DNA from 2 places in the Pseudomonas weihenstephanensis genome. Region 2 is predicted to be linked to the other one. Evidence: riboswitches for the same ligand, from Rfam matches in the RefSeq annotation. Region 2 holds a riboswitch; the other holds the start of a gene.

Region 1 (8,339 bases), on a different contig from region 2:
AAACCACCCGCGAAGGTGGCACCGTCGGTGGCCTGAGCAGCAGCAACCGCAGCACCGCATCGTCGGCGCGGATCTTCTCGCTGTTTGCCGAAGACAACATCGAGCTGTTACCCGGCACCATGCTCACACCGGGGCTGCGCCTGGATCACCACAACGTGGTCGGGAACAACTGGAGCCCCTCGCTGAACCTGTCCCACGCGCTGACCGACACCTTGACCCTCAAAGCCGGTATCGCCCGTGCCTACAAAGCACCGAACCTGTACCAGCTCAACCCCGACTACTTGCTGTACAGCCGTGGCCAGGGTTGCTATGGCCAGAGCACCAGTTGCTACCTGCAAGGCAATGCCGACCTTAAGGCCGAAACCAGCGTCAACAAGGAACTGGGCATCGAATACAAGGACAACGGCGTGGTCGCGGGCCTGACGTATTTTCGCAACGACTACAAAAACAAGATCGAATCGGGCCTGAGTCCGATTGGTCAGGCCAGTGGCGGTAAAGGCGAATATGCCAATGCAGCGATCTACCAGTGGGAAAACGTCCCCAAAGCGCTGGTCGAAGGGCTGGAAGGCACGCTGACCCTGCCGCTGGCCGAGCAACTGAAATGGACCAACAACTTCACCTACATGCTGCAATCTAAAAACAAACAGACGGGCGACTACCTGTCCGTGACCCCGCGCTACACGGTGAATTCGATGCTGGACTGGCAAGCCACGCAAGACCTGTCGCTGCAAATGAGCGCGACCTGGTACGGCAAGCAAACACCGAAAAAATACGACTACCACGGTGATCGCGTCACGGGCACCGCCAACAACCCGCTCGCGCCCTACGCCATTGCCGGTGTGAGTGGCACTTATGCGATCACCCGCCACCTGAGCGTGACCGCAGGCGTGGATAACCTGTTCGACAAGCGCCTGTACCGCGAAGGCAACGCCCAAGGCGTGAACAACATCGCAGGTGCCGGTGCCGCTACATACAACGAACCGGGGCGCACGCTCTACACCAGCCTGACTGCATCGTTCTAAACCTGACGAGATCGCCTGATGAGACACCTCTCGCTCCCTCTGGCGTTGCTGCTTGCCCTGGCACTGCCAGGGTTCGCGGCGCAGGCCCGGCCTGCGCTGGACGCCCCAATGGACACCCGGTTGCTGCAACGCAAGGACCTGGATTACCGCTTCAGCCGGTTACTGATTGACTCGGCGGATGGCCAGCGCCATTACCAACTGTGGATCGGGCGCCCGGCCACTGCCGCCCCCAAAACCGGCTTCCCGGTGCTGTGGATGCTCGATGGCAACGCGGCCGTCGGTGCACTGGATGCTGAGTTGCTCAGTCGCCTGGCCCACGGTCAGGCTCCGCTGCTGGTAGCGGTGGGGTATGACACGCCGCTGCGCATTGAGCGCACGGCCCGCACATACGACTACACGCCTGCGCGCGCCGGTTTGAAGGCGCAGAGCGATCCCCTCACCGGTCTTCCCAGCGGCGGCGCCGATACGTTCCTTGACTTGCTGCGTGATCGCTTGCGCCCCGCCGTAGCGGCCAAAGCGCCCATCAACCTCGAACAACAAACCCTGTGGGGCCACTCGTACGGCGGTTTGCTGGTGCTGCACGCACTGCTGACCCGCCCCGGCGAGTTCGCTCACTATGCTGCCGCCAGCCCGTCATTGTGGTGGGGCGACGGTATCGCAGCCCAACAGGTCGCAGACTTGAAAACCCGCAGGGCGGGTCACACAACCGGGGTGTTGTTGATGCGCGGCACCGATGAACCCGGCAACCCGAGAGCGCCAACCAGCGGCCCCCCCGATCAACGGATGCAGCAACTGGTCACGGATTTACAAGGTATCGAGGGGCTGAACGTGCAGTTCCACCCGTTCAAAGGCATGAGTCACGGCCAAACCCTGCCCGCTTCGCTGCGCTACGTGCTGCACACGCTGTACATCGACTAATCGGGCCTGGCTTGACCGAGATCACAGGCCTCTTCGCGCATCCCGTTAGACTCCGCCCTCCCTGAAACCCCAAGGAGGGCCGGTTTTCAGTCTTAGGCACAACGGATTGATGATGGGAGTACCCCCGTGAAGAACTGGCACTGGCTGGTTGGTATTTTGTTGATAACGGCACTGACACTGCTGCTGGAAATCCCCGCTGACACGTGGCTGACCTCCGCCACACTGAGTCTGATCCTCGGCGCCACGGCGCTGGCGTATATGGCCGTGTCTTGCCTGCTGGCCAGCCGTTGGCGCGTGGTGGAAAACCTGTTCGGCGGCCTCGACCGTGTCTACGACACCCACAAATGGCTGGGCATCTGGGCGCTGGTGTTTGCCTCGTACCATTTGGTGTTCAAAGCCAACCTGGAGGTGTGGAACAGCGTGCCCATTGTGGAGCTGTCCAAATACTGGACGCGCATGGTGCGTCAGTTGAGCTACGTCGCGCTGGGCATGATTGTGCTGCTCGCCTTGAACCGCAATATCCCCTACAGCGTATGGCGCTGGTGGCACAAACTGTCCGGCCCGCTGTTTTTGATCGTGATCCTGCACGGTCTGAGCTTCAAATCCCCCATCACCCTGCTCAGCCCTGCGGGCATTTGGCTGGGCGTGCTCTGCGTACTGGGCGTATTAGCGGCGCTGTACAAGCTGCTGCTGTACCCGTTCGTGGCGCGTGCCGGTGAATACCGCGTGATCAACGTGCGCAGCGACAAAGGCGCCGTGCACTTGACCCTGGCCCCCATCGATAAAGGCTTTGCCTTCAAGGCCGGTCAGTTCGCGTTTCTGTCGTTCAAGGACAAAGGCCTGCGCGAGCCTCACCCCTTCACCATCGCCTGCGCCCACCGTGAAAACGGCCACCTTGAGTTCGTGATCCGGGCCTTGGGGGACTACACCCAAGCCTTACGCGAGCAGGTCAAAATCGGCATGATTGCCGACCTCTACGCGCCTTACGGGCGCTTCAAACGCCCGGCCAAAGCGGCAAAGGAAATCTGGATTGGCGCAGGCGTCGGCATCTCGCCCTTTATCGCCTGGTTGCAAGACCCGCACGGCGAGCGTTTCGACGCCGCCACCCTGATCTATTGCTTCAACCCTGCCCGCGCCTTCCCGCCTGCCGAACAACTGCAACAGGTGGCCGAACAACGAGGCGTGGCATTCGTGGCCAATAGCGGGGGCACCGAGCAACTGGCCGCGCACCTGCGCCAGGCCCTTAACCACACTTCACCGGCAACGGTGCATGTCAGCTTCTGCGGTCCAAAAGGCTTGTTGCTGCGGGTTCGCGAACTGATGCGCGAGTGCGGCGTGCCCGAGAAGAATCTGCATGTGGAGTTGTTTGAGTTTCGCTGAGGGTAAAGGTGTACAGGCGCTGCTCAGGCAGCGCCTTTTTTATGGGCAGCAGATGCCATTTGATGCTAAAAGGCTGCGCTGCATAGCTGCCAGAGCGATTTTGAGTGTTCGAGTTCACCAGTTACATCGGGCTGTTCCTCGCCGCATTTGGCGCGGCGTCCCTGTTGCCGATGCAGTCCGAAGCGGTGCTGGTGGGCATGCTGGTGTCGGCCCACTACAGCGTGGTGGTGCTGTTGATCGTCGCCACACTCGGCAATGTGCTGGGGTCGGTGTTCAACTGGCTACTGGGGCGCTCGGTCGAGCGCTTTCGTCACAAGCGCTGGTTTCCCGTGAGCCAAACAAAGCTTGAAAAAGCGCAGCAGTTTTATCTGCGCTATGGCCGCTGGTCGTTGCTGCTCAGTTGGGTGCCGATCATTGGCGATCCTCTGACCCTGATCGCCGGGGTGATGCGCGAGCCGCTTTGGCGGTTTTTGCTGATTGTGACGCTGGCCAAAGCGGCTCGGTATGCAGTGTTAACCGCCCTTACGCTGGGCTGGATTAACGCTTAGGGCGCTGGCGCGCGCAGGGTGATGTGAGTGATTTCTGCCGCACGACCCAGCCGAATCGGAAAGCCGTTCCACAACCCGGTGCCGTTGCTCACGTAAAGCTGCATGCCTTGCACATCGTAAAGTCCCGAGACAAACCCCTGATTGGCCCATTGCGCCAATAGATGCGGCCCCAGGATTTGGCCGCCGTGGGTGTGCCCCGACAGTTGCAGACCGACGCCTTGCCTGGCATTGGCCAGGGCGCCAATGGGGCGGTGACTGAGCAGGATGACCGGGGCATCCTGCGGAGCATCGCGCAGGGCTGCGGCTACGTCCGGCAACGGTAACCTCGTGGTCGCCGCCGCTTTGTCGGTGATACCCGCCAGTACCAATTGCCGACCGTTATGGGTCACCAGCACGTGGTCATTGAGCAACATGTGCAGGCCCAACTGTTCGAACGCGGGCAACCAGTGTACGTAGTCAACGTAGTATTCGTGGTTACCGGGGATGGCAAACACGCCATACCGGGCGCTGAGCTGCTGCAAGGGTTGCACATCGGCTGCACGGGCTTGCGGGGTACCGTCCACCAGGTCGCCGGTGATCACAATCAGATCCGGTTGCAGGGCATTGGTTTTTTCGACCACCGCCTGCATCCACGGCGCTTGCAGCAGTCGGCTGGCGTGCAGGTCGGTCAGTTGCACCAGCCGCAAGCCGTCCATTTGCGGCGGCAAATGCGGCACCGTGACTTCAATGTTTTTTACATCCGGCACGCGTATCGCTTGCCACACGCCCAATAACGACAAGCCGACGCTGATGATGCCCAGAGCGGCATTCAGGCGCCGATTGCGCAGCAGTTCACGACCGTTTTGAGGTGAGACAAAATACGTCAGCAAGCCGATCACATCGCGCACTAACAGCAGCAGTGCCAGCACGATCAGACTGCCAAACGCCCAGCCCAGCGCAATCAACACCTCACCGGGTAGTTCGGGCGACGCCATGCTGCCAAACACATTGCGGGTGATCAGGTGATGCTCGGCCACCAGCAACAGCAACGCGCTGAGCACCCACTTGCAGGGCAGGCTGACACGCAATGGCCAGATGAAGCGCACCATTACATACAGCGCGATGAATGCAGTAACCACATGAAACATGCTTATTTCCTGTCCAGACCTGAGGTGTACGGCGCAGAGAGTGACAAGCCGGTGATGTCATTGCAACCGTTCGCCCGTCTCATTGTGAATACCGCGCAGGCATTGGCTGAGGGGCAGGCTTCACACAATTTTCACACCTGGCTGTTATGCTACGCGCCTCTTTGGGGAGTAGCAGGTCGCCATTTACGTGGCGGCGCTCTGGTCAACATTCTCGGCAACCAGCCGTGGCCAGGGCATCCGTCAGGATTTGCGAGACCAACGTCATACCTGTGCTGAAGTCGGGCGCGCAGTGTCATGTCGTTGTCTTGCGCCCGACTGGACCATAGCCGTGAACCCAATTGCCTTGATTTTTCTCGCCTTTGCCATGTCGACGGACGCTTTTGCTGCGGCCATTGGCAAAGGTTCCAGCCTGCATAAACCGCGTTTCAGCCAAGCCCTGCGCACCGGATTGATTTTTGGTGTGATCGAAGCCATCACCCCCGTGATTGGCTGGGCCATCGGCCAGGCCGCCAGCAGTTATGTCACCCAATGGGATCACTGGATCGCCTTCACCCTGCTGCTGGGGTTGGGGCTGTACATGATGTACAACGGGGTTAAACCCGACGACCAACAAAGCGAAGAAAAGCCCGCGCAGCACTCGTTCTGGGTTCTGGTGCTCACAGCCATTGCCACCAGCATCGATGCGCTCGCCGTGGGCGTCGGCCTGGCGTTTGTGGAGGTGAACATTTGGGTCGCGGCGGCAGCCATCGGCCTGGCGACCATGACTATGGTCGTGATCGGCACCTTGCTCGGCCGTGCGCTGGGCAGTTGGGTCGGCAAGCGCGCCGAAATCATCGGCGGCGTGGTGTTGATGTTGGTGGGCGCGACCATCCTGTATGAACATTTGAGCGCGGTGTAAGCCACGTGAAGCCTCTGCCGCCATCGCGGCAGGGGCTTCGACACTCAGTCTTGCGGCGTGCTGTGTGCGGCAGAACGGCTGATCCGGTACATGCTCACGCAATAAATCGCCAAGGCCACACCCGCCAGTCCGCCGCCGGTTACGCCAATGTAGGCGTAACCCGCGTTTGCGCCGACCCAACTGCCCAGCAGTGCCCCGCCCCCGATACCAATGTTGTAGATGCCGGAGAACATGGCCATCGCCACGTCCGTGGCATCAGGTGCCAGCATCAGCACCCGCGATTGCAACGCCAACCCGAAGCACATGATAGCCATGCCCCAGAACAGGCTTAACGTGGCCAGATACGACTCTTTACCACTGAGCGGCAACAGCAACGCCAGGCACACGGCCAGCACTGACACGGCAACCACCAGAAAGCGTTGCGGGCTATGGCGATGCAACACGCTGAACAACAGCGAACCAATGATCCCGGCGCCGCCAAACAGCAGCAAAATGATCGTCACCACATTGCCACTCATCCCCGCCACGGTCTGAATGAACGGTTCGATGTAGCTGTAAGCGGTGAACTGCGCGGTGACCACCATCGCGGTCAGCACGTAAACGGCCACCAGCGCCGGACGCTTGAACAGCACCGGCAAGCTTCTGAGCGAGCCCGAGTTTTGGCTCGGCAACAGCGGCAACGTTCGCGCCAGCCAAAACACCAACACCACGGCAAAACCGGCAATCACCAAAAATGTGGTGCGCCAGCCCATCGCCTCGCCCAGCAGTCGGCCCAGCGGAATCCCCAAGACCATTGCCAGTGAGGTGCCGGTCGCCAATAAGCCCAGTGCTTGCACCTGTTTGCCTTCTGGCGCCAGACGCACCGCCAACGACGCGGTGATGGACCAGAACAGTGCATGGGACAACGCGACACCAATTCGGCTGAGCATCAGGATGCCGAAGTTGGACGCCACACTGGACAGCACATGGCTGGCGATAAACATGCCAAAGAGGATCAACAGCAACTTGCGCCGCTCCACGTTGCGCGTCAGCAACATGATCGGCAGCGAGGTCAGCGACACGACCCACGCATAAATCGTGAGCATCAGCCCGACACTGGCGGTGGTCATATCAAAACTGGCACCTATCGCACTCAGCAGGCCCACGGGCACAAATTCGGTGGTATTGAACACAAACGCGGCCAGCGCCAGCGCGATGACCGGTTGCCAATTGGCATTGGATGAAACGTTGGGAGTGCTCATTTAAAGGGTGTACTACTCGCTATCGATGATCTAACAGGCCCATGACTCGACCTCCCCGGCACATGCTTTTTGCATTCACAACACGTGCCATGCGCAGCGGGTCAGCCGCCTGAGCCACACAGTGCGGCATTCTATAGGCATCTGCCCCAAACGTTAGTGCACATCGATTGAGCGCGCGAGACATTTTGTCGCACGGGTGCCTGTGCCCCGCGTCAACCGTGCACTACCCCAAACAGGTTAGTGCGCAGCCCAGAGATGCTACCCTGCGCGCCTCAAAGATCTGGCAACCAGCCAGGCAACATCTCCCCGTGCCGGCGCCAGCGTGCACAGGCCAGCAGGCGCGGGGCTGTTCAGGAGTGTTCATGGTCAAGCCTTCGCCGCGTCTTGCATTCAATGCCTTGAGTTTCAGCCTGCTGGTCACCAGCGCCGTGCAAACGGCTCACGCCGGTGAAACCGAGTTACCCGCCATTTCGGTCACCGGCCAGGACAGCATGGGCTATCAGGCCGACACGGCATCGGTCGGCGGGTTTGACGCGGCACCGTTGCTCGACACCCCGGCTTCGATTTCGGTGTTCAATGAGGCGCTGATCAACGACCAACAGGCGCGCCTGCTCAGCGACGTGTTAAAAAATGACGCGTCGGTCGGCGAAAGCTATGCCCCCATCGGTTATTACCAGAACTTTGTCGTGCGCGGTTTCTCGCTGAACGCGGCCAGCAGCTACAAAATCAACGGGCGCACCATCGCTGGCGAGCAAAACGTCGGGCTTGAGAACAAGCAGCAAGTGGAACTGCTCAAAGGCCTTTCTGGCTTGCAAACCGGCATGTCGGAACCCGGCGGTTTGGTCAACTATGTGACCAAACGCGCAGCCGATGTGCGCTCGGTAACGGTGTCCACCGACGAGCGTGGTAGCGGTTACATCGCCACCGACGTCGGCGGCTGGTTTGGCAGTGAGCAACAATTTGGCCTGCGCGCCAACGTGGCCCATGAAGACATCCACTCTTACGTTGAGCACGCCAATGGCCAGCGCGATTTCGTGTCGCTGGCCTTCGATTGGAACATCAGCCCTGATGCGCTGCTGCAACTGGATGTCGAATACCAGACCAAAGAACAACGTTCAGTGCCCGGTTACCAACTGCTGGGCGGCACTGAACTGCCCCATGACGCCTCGCCAAAAAAACTGCTGGGCCATCAAAGCGGCTCAAAG
Region 2 (8,339 bases):
TCAGATGTACGCGCAGTCGTACCAGCAAACGGTCAGCGAGGCGAACACCAAAGGCGCATTGGACAAAACCGGCGCCAACGCTAAACGCTTGCAAGCCATCGCTAACCGACTGATTGCCCAGGCACCGGCGTTTCGCCCGGATGCTGCGCAATGGGATTGGGAGGTCAACCTGATCAAGAGTGATGAACTCAACGCCAACTGCGGCCCTGGCGGCAAAATCATCTTTTATAGCGGGATCATTGATCAGCTCAAGCTGAGCGACGATGAAATCGCCGCGATCATGGGTCATGAGATTGCTCACGCCTTGCGCGAACACGGTCGCGAGTCCATGTCCAAAGCCTATGGTATTGAAATCGCCAAGCAGGGGGCGGGCGCGTTGTTGGGCTTGGGGCAAGACAGCATGCAATTAGCCGATACCGTGGTGAATTACAGCCTGACCTTGCCTAACAGCCGCAGCAACGAAAACGAGGCGGATCTGATCGGTCTTGAGTTGGCGGCTCGTGCGGGCTACAACCCGAACGCTGCGATCACCTTGTGGCAGAAAATGGCGCAGGAGTCGCAGAACGCGCCCCCTGAATTCATGAGCACTCACCCGGCGTCCAGCAGCCGGATTGCAGCATTGGAAGCGGCGATTCCCAAGGTGATGCCGCTTTATCAACAGGCGCCGAAAACCCAGTAACGGCTGGGGTGAGGGGTGTTTGAAACTGTGGATTACGCAACGTTTGTCGCCCGCTGAAGATTTGAAACACCCCCAATCAGTCCCCTCTCCTTTTGGGAGAGGGGTAGGGTGAGGGCTGATTTCACGTCGGGCGCTTAAACCCAGCCACTGATCACCATGGCCTTGTACACCGCCACGGCAGCCAAGACGACAAACGCACCCGCCGCCAGGCGACGGATCAGGGTCAGCGGCAGTTTGTCGGCCGCAAAATTACCCGCCAATACCACTGGCACGTTGGCAATCAGCATGCCCAGCGTGGTGCCGATAATCACCAGCCACAAATCGGGGTACTGCGCCGCAAGCATGACGGTTGCCACTTGGGTTTTGTCGCCGATTTCAGCAATGAAGAAAGTGATCAGGGTGGTCACGAAAGGGCCGTACTTGCGTGCAGTACTGGCTTCGTCGTCGTCCATCTTGTCCGGCACCAACGTCCACAAGGCGGTGGCGGTAAAGCTCGCCGCAAGAATCCAGTGCAGCATTGCATCGCTGAAGAAGGTGCTGAACCAGGCGCCAACAGCACCCGCCGCCGCATGGTTGGCCAGGGTCGCGACCACGATGCCAGCAATAATGGGCCAGGGCTTGCGAAAGCGCGCAGCGAGAATGAGTGCGAGCAGTTGCGTCTTGTCGCCGATTTCGGCCAAGGCAACGATTGCAGTTGGAACAAGTAAGGAGTCGAGCATCATCAGGTGGTTTCCAGGGGCGGGTCGACACGGCTATGACACGTACAGCCTTCCCGCCCCGGGTAAGGTGTTCGTGTCATAGGTCTTGTCAAACCCCGGTCCGTCTGTGCGGACACCTGGGTCGCATACGCCATGGTCTGTTGACCAAGTATGTTGACGTATGCCGGATGAGCGTGAAGCTCAGAGGAGACTACTCCCCTAGGACGGAGCGGATTCTGCCTATGCAAATCCGATCCGGCAAGCCTTGTTTTTCAAATCGTCTTATCGACGCTTTGCGCTGTAAATCCGAAATCCCTGGCCTTGGGCCTTGACCGCGCAGGCGCCAAAATGCTCTTCGATCAGGGGCTGGTAGCGCAGGAAGCTGTTGGCAACAATCCGAAGTTCGCCACCTGATTTCAGATGTTTGACCGCTTTTTTCAGCAAGTTTTCGGTGGCGTGGTAGTCCGTGTGGACGCCGACATGGAACGGTGGGTTGCTCAAAATTGAGTTCAAACCCATCGGCGCCGCATCGATACCGTCGCCGGTAATCACTTCGGCTTCCAGGCCATTGGCGGCCAATGTCAAACGGCTGCTGGCGGTGGCGAATGCATCCACGTCGAGCAGCGTGACAGTGTTGTGCGGATAGCGACGTTTGACGGCGGCGCCTAGCACACCCGCGCCGCAGCCGAAGTCCAGCACATGGCCGCTGGGCAGTTTGTCGAGGTTTTCGAGCAGCAAAGCACTGCCACGGTCCAGACGGCCGTGGCTGAACACGCCCGGCAAGCTGACGACGTTGAGCGGACCTTCGGCCAGCGGCAGCTCGTAATGTTGCGCCAGTTGGGCCAGTACAGGAGCGGCGGGTGCGGTGTCCACGGTGACTTGCCACAGTTGGCAATGCCGTGCGCTGTCGAGTTTGCGCGGCTTGCCGAACGCTGCCAGCTGTTTGGAGGCGCCTTCAATGCCCCCTTTCTTTTCACCCACCAAAAACACATCGGCATTGGGCAAACGGGCGGCCACGGCGTTAAGGACGTAGTCGCTCAGTTCTTTGGACTTGGGCAAAAACACCACGGCGGTGTCAAATGAGCGCTCGGCTAATTCAACCCCGAAGTGCACGCGCCCGGCAAAGCGGGCGTCCAGTGCGGTTTGATCGCCTGCGTGCCAGCACCAACCGTGAGCATTGGGCAGCTGGCCCAGCAAATCGTCCGGCGGCAGGCCGACTAACAGCACCTCACCTTGAAAGTATTCGGGCTGGCGAAGCAGTACTTCACTGCGCGGATCCATAATCTGCTCCTCAAAAAGGGGCGCAGTTTATCAACTGACGACCCGCAGCGCTGTACCGTTGAAGAACGCTTGGGCGTTTTCGCTTAATTGCCCCACGATTCGCTGTCGGGCTTCGCGGCTGCCCCAGGCGCTGTGCGGAGTAATGATCAGGCGCGGGATGTCAGCCGCCAGCAACGGGTTGCCGTCGCGTGGTGGTTCAACACTCAACACGTCGGTGGCAGCGCCGCCTAAATGGCCACTGCGCAAGGCATCGGCCAGGGCCTGTTCGTCGATCATGCCGCCGCGCGCCGTGTTGATGACGAAGGCGCCGGGCTTGAGCAATGCCAACTGCGGGGCGCCGATAAAGTGACGCGTGTGCTCATTGAGCGGGCAGTGAAAGGTCACGGCATCGACCTGAGGCAGCAATTCGTTCAGCGCCAGACGATCGGGGCGAGCAGGGCGGCCCGGGATCTGCCCGAGCAAAACCCGCATGCCAAAGGCTTCGGCCAGTTTTGCCACGGCGCTGCCCAGCTCCCCATGACCGAACAGGCCGAGGGTTTTACCTTCTAGTTCAACAATCGGGAAGTCCAGCAGGCAGAATTGTTTGGCGGTTTGCCACTCACCTGCGGACACGGCTTTTTGGTAGTCGATGACGCGCGTGGCCAGTGCCAGCAGCAACATCAAGGTGTGCTGTGCCACAGAGGGCGTGCCGTAACCCTGGCAGTTGGCGACAACCATGCCGTGCGCCCGGGCCGCCTCAAGGTCTACGTTGTTGGTGCCCGTGGCGGCGACCAAAATCAGCTTCAGGTCCGGACACTGGGCGAGGGTGTCGGCGTTCAGCAGGATTTTATTGCTGATGACGACGCTGGCACCTTGCAAGCGTTCGACCACGTTGGCTGGCGTCGTATCGGTGTACAACTGCAACGTATTGAAACACTGGCGCAGGGGGCTGAGGTCAAGATCACCCAGGTCCAGTGAGGGGTGATCGAGGAATACGGCGCGGTGAGTGTTCGTCATCAACTGTACCTTTTGTACTGTGAAATGAAGGCGTAATGTGGCGAGACTATCAGAAGAAACAATTTGTAATGGAGCCGTGCATGTATTGGACAGAATTCTTGACCGTCGCCCTGATTCACCTGTTGGCGGTGGCCAGCCCAGGGCCGGATTTTGCCGTAGTCGTGCGTGAAAGTGTGACCCACGGTCGTCGCGCGGGCATGTTTACGGCGTTCGGAGTGGGCACGGCGATTTTTGTCCATGTGGGGTACTCGCTGCTGGGTATCGGCATCATTGTGTCGCAGTCGATTGTGTTGTTTAACGCCTTGAAATGGCTGGCAGCCGCTTACCTGCTGTACATCGGTATCAAGGCACTGCGGGCCAAACCGGCCGACCCGGCGGCGCTGGCCACGGCCCTGCCGGTGGGTGAGCGCACCGCACGCGGCGCCTTTACCTCGGGCTTTGTGACCAATGGTTTGAACCCCAAGGCCACATTGTTCTTCCTGTCGTTGTTCACCGTGGTCATCAACCCGCACACGCCGTTGTCGATTCAGGCGGGGTACGGCGTGTATCTGGCAGTTGCCACAGGGCTGTGGTTTTGCATGGTGGCAATGCTGTTTAGCCATCAGCGCGTGCGCACCGGTTTTGCACGTATGGGGCATTGGTTTGACCGCACCATGGGCGCAGTGCTGGTCGCGCTGGGCGTGAAACTGGCCTTTACCGAAATGAACTGACGTGTTTTGAAACCCAATCACGGTTGTGAATGATTGGGTTTTTTTCGCGAGCGACTAGAGTTATCCCCAAGACGACGTTGATCGTTCACTCATTGGGGGGCATTCATGTTGCAGACTCGCGTTATTGCGCCTACGCCAGCGGCGTATGCAGCTCCTCTACTGATCAAGCAATTGTTGTGGTCGGGGCGCCGCTACGAAGCCTCGCGTGAAATCGTTTATCGCGACCAGCGCCGTTACTCCTACGGCACGCTCAACGAACGCATTGCCCGGTTGGCCAATGTACTGACCCGCGCCGGGGTCAAGGCGGGCGACACGGTGGCGGTCATGGATTGGGACAGCCATCGCTACCTTGAGTGCATGTTTGCTATCCCGATGCTTGGCGCGGTGGTCCACACCATTAACGTACGTTTATCGCCCGAACAAATCCTCTACACGATGAACCACGCGCAAGACCGCTTTGTGCTGGTCAACAGTGATTTCGTCGCGCTGTATCAGTCCATCGCCCCGCAATTATTGACCGTCGAGAAAACCCTGCTGTTGACCGACACCCCGCAGATGGTGGCTCAGTTGCCTGATTGCGTTGGCGAATACGAGCAACTGTTGGCAGCGGCCAGCCCTGACTATGCCTTCGAAGACTTCGACGAGAACTCGGTAGCCACGACCTTTTACACCACCGGCACGACTGGCAATCCCAAGGGGGTGTATTTCACTCATCGCCAGTTAGTGCTGCACACCCTGGGTGTTTCGACGATCCTGGGCAGCGTGCCTGCTGAGCGTCTGTTGGGTAGCAGCGATGTGTACATGCCGATCACCCCGATGTTCCATGTGCATGCGTGGGGCATGCCGTATCTGGCGACAATGTTGGGGCTTAAACAGGTGTATCCGGGGCGTTACGAACCTGAACAGTTGCTTGCATTGTGGCGTCGCGAGCAGGTGACGTTTTCTCATTGCGTGCCCACCATTTTGCAAATGTTGCTTAACGCCCAAGGCGCGCAGGGCACCGACTTCAAGGGGTGGAAAATTATTGTCGGCGGCAGTGCTTTGAGTCGCACCCTGTACCGCGCGGCCAAGGCTCGCGGCATCGAGTTGACCGGGGCTTATGGCATGTCCGAATCCGGGCCGCTGGTGTCTTGCGCGCACCTGGACGACGCGGCTTGGGCCGGTTCAACCGAAGAGCGCATTAGCCACCGAATACGTGCCGGGGTGCCCGGGCCATTGGTGCAAGTGGGCATCGTTGATGAGCAGGGGCGGTTTCTCCCGCACGATGGCGAAACTCAAGGTGAATTGGTGCTGCGCGCACCCTGGTTAACCGGCAGCTATTTGCATGAACCCGAGAAAGGCGCGCAATTGTGGGCGCAAGGCTGGCTGCACACCGGCGACGTGGCGACCCTCGACAGTCGGGGCGAAATCGACATCCGTGACCGGATCAAAGACGTCATAAAAAGCGGCGGCGAATGGGTGTCATCGCTTGAGCTGGAAGACCTGATCAGCCGTCACCCGGCCGTGCGTGAAGTGGCTGTGGTCGGGGTGCCGGATGCGCAGTGGGGCGAGCGACCGGTGGCGATGCTGGTCGTGGCCGCCAAAGCTGATTTCGACGCGGCGATGCTCAAAGTGCACCTCCAGCCCTTTGTTGACGAAGGTACGATCCGCCCGTGGGCGATTCCGGCCAGCCTGGCGCTGGTCGATGAAATCCCTAAAACCAGCGTCGGCAAGCTGGATAAAAAACGTATTCGGGGGCAATTGACCTCGTTTGCCTAGCCGCTGCGTGCTGCGTCACCGTTGATCTTGTCAAAATCTGGTTTTCCTTCATCCTTGCGGGCTTATTGCGACGTACCCACGGAGAAGTATCAATGCCCTCAGTCCACCGGTTCTGGCGCCGAGCCCAACTGCCACTGGCAGTCAGTTTCGCCGCGACGCTCGCCGGGCCTGCCTGGGGCGTGAGTTTCAATGTGGGCGATGTCGAGGTTCAGCTGGATTCCGAGTTGTCGATCGGCGCCAGTTGGTCCACTGCCAAGGCCGATCATTCGCTGATCGGCGCCAACAACGGTGGCACCGGTCATTCGCAGATCTCGGACGATGGCCGTCTTAATTTCCATCGCGGCGAAACCTTCTCCAAAGTGTTGATGGGTGTTCACGGCCTGGAGTTGAAGTACGGCGACAGCGGTCTTTATGTTCGCGGCAAGTATTGGTACGACTTCGAACTGCAAGATGACAGCCGCCCATTCAAAGACATCAGTGACAGGGGGCGCAAGGCATCAGCGCAGTCGGCTGGCGCGCAGTGGCTCGACGCGTTCGTGTACCACAACTATGTCATTGCCGATCAGCCAGGCGCCGTGCGTTTGGGTAAGCAAGTGGTCAACTGGGGTGAAGGCGCGTTTATCGGCGGCGGTATAAATGCTATCAACCCGACGCAGATGGCGGCCTATCGTCGGCCGGGGACTGAATACAAAGACGGTCTGGTGCCGGTCAATCTTTTTTACCTCTCGCAGAACCTCACGGACAGACTGTCGGTTGAGGGGTTCTATCAACTGGATTGGGAGCAGTCGGAGGTCGACAACTGCGGCACGTTTTTCTCTCAGTCGGACGTGATCGCTGATGGTTGCAGCGCTAATTACCGGGTAATGAGCAAGCGCTCGGCTTTGGATGTGGCTGATTTGGCGGCGCTGACGTCGGTGGGTGTCGATGTCAACGGCGAAGGCGTACTGGTGCGCCGCGACGCTGATCGCAATGCACGCAACAGTGGCCAGTTCGGTCTGGCCCTGCACTACCTGGTTGACCCGTTGGACACCGAGTTCGGCGCCTTCTTCATGAACTATCACAGCCGCGACCCGATCATCAGCGGGCGTGCAGCCCCTCAGTCGGTTTACAACGCCGCGACAGCTGCGGGTGGTTTAGCACCGATGGTCGTGGCGGGCAACGCCCGTTACTACGTTGAGTACCCTGAAGACATCCGCTTGTACGGCGTGAGTTTCGCCACCACCTTATCCACAGGCACGGCCTGGAAAGGTGAGTTGAGCTATCGCCCCAACGCGCCTGTGCAACTCAATACCGACGATTTGTTGTACGCCAACGTGACGCTGCTCCCAGGCTTGGCGGATGCATCGCCCCTGAGCGTGACAGCGGGAGGTGATACGGCGGGCTATCGGCGTAAAGAGATCACCCAGTTTCAGACATCGCTGACCCATATTCTGGACAATGCGATGGGTGCCAATCGGCTGATTCTGATTGGCGAAGTCGGTATCACCCACGTTGGCGGGCTCGAAAGCCGCTCAGACGCGCGCTACGGCCGCGATCCGGTGTTCGGGCAGGCGGGTGACGATGGTTTTACCACCGCCAACGCATGGGGCTATCGCGCACGGGCTGTGTGGGAATACAACAGCGTGTTGCCGGGCATTAATCTCAAGCCGAACGTGGCGTGGTCCCACGATGTGAGCGGCTACTCGCCCGGACCGTCTGCTACCTTCGAAGAGGGTCGTAAAGCGGTGAGTGTGGGCGTTGATGCGCAATACCAGAACACCTACACCAGCAGCCTCTCGTACACTAATTTCTTTGGCGGGCGCTACAACACGTTGAGCGACCGCGACTTCATGGCATTGAGTGTCGGGGTGAAGTTTTGAACCGTTTTAATCTGCTGTGGATATGTGAATCATGAATGCTGCGACTGCCCTGATCCGCGACACCTTCCCCGTCGGCCCGTTGCAGTGCAACTGCACGATCATCGGCGATCCGCTGACTAAAAAGGCAATTGTGATCGATCCGGGTGGCGATCATGAATTGATCTTGGCGCGGCTTGAGAAACACGGGTTGAAGGTGGTCAGCATCATTCACACGCACGCGCATCTGGATCATTTTCTGGCGTCTGGCCAGCTTAAGGAGAAGACCGGCGCGACGTTGCACCTGCACAAGGACGACCAGTTTTTGTGGGACAACCTAAAGATGCAGTGCGAGTTGTTTCGCGTTCCCTACACGCCGGTA

Evidence for each region. A riboswitch is a leader RNA that binds a small molecule or an ion and turns the genes downstream of it on or off. The one in region 2 is predicted to bind manganese.
Region 1: it holds a riboswitch for manganese, as region 2 does, so the genes downstream of both, mntP (manganese efflux pump MntP) here and GYN01_RS05925 (TMEM165/GDT1 family protein) in region 2, are expected to answer to the same signal.

The regions. Positions count from the first base shown of each region.
Region 1 covers NZ_JAAEBV010000008.1:48,980-57,318, reverse strand. The annotation lists gene GYN01_RS20520 (TonB-dependent siderophore receptor) at 1-1,022, shown strand, start outside; gene GYN01_RS20515 (alpha/beta hydrolase) at 1,041-1,940, shown strand; gene GYN01_RS20510 (ferredoxin reductase family protein) at 2,067-3,320, shown strand; gene GYN01_RS20505 (YqaA family protein) at 3,425-3,868, shown strand; gene GYN01_RS20500 (metallophosphoesterase) at 3,865-4,995, opposite strand; yybP-ykoY riboswitch at 5,147-5,316, shown strand; gene mntP (manganese efflux pump MntP) at 5,324-5,893, shown strand; gene GYN01_RS20490 (sugar transporter) at 5,938-7,134, opposite strand; gene GYN01_RS20485 (TonB-dependent siderophore receptor) at 7,497-8,339, shown strand, end outside.
Region 2 covers NZ_JAAEBV010000001.1:1,301,701-1,310,039, reverse strand. The annotation lists gene GYN01_RS05930 (M48 family metallopeptidase) at 1-679, shown strand, start outside; gene GYN01_RS05925 (TMEM165/GDT1 family protein) at 814-1,398, opposite strand; yybP-ykoY riboswitch at 1,489-1,610, opposite strand; gene GYN01_RS05920 (class I SAM-dependent methyltransferase) at 1,660-2,658, opposite strand; gene GYN01_RS05915 (2-hydroxyacid dehydrogenase) at 2,689-3,654, opposite strand; gene GYN01_RS05910 (LysE family translocator) at 3,735-4,364, shown strand; gene GYN01_RS05905 (fatty acid--CoA ligase) at 4,470-6,122, shown strand; gene GYN01_RS05900 (DUF1302 domain-containing protein) at 6,215-7,981, shown strand; gene GYN01_RS05895 (MBL fold metallo-hydrolase) at 8,013-8,339, shown strand, end outside.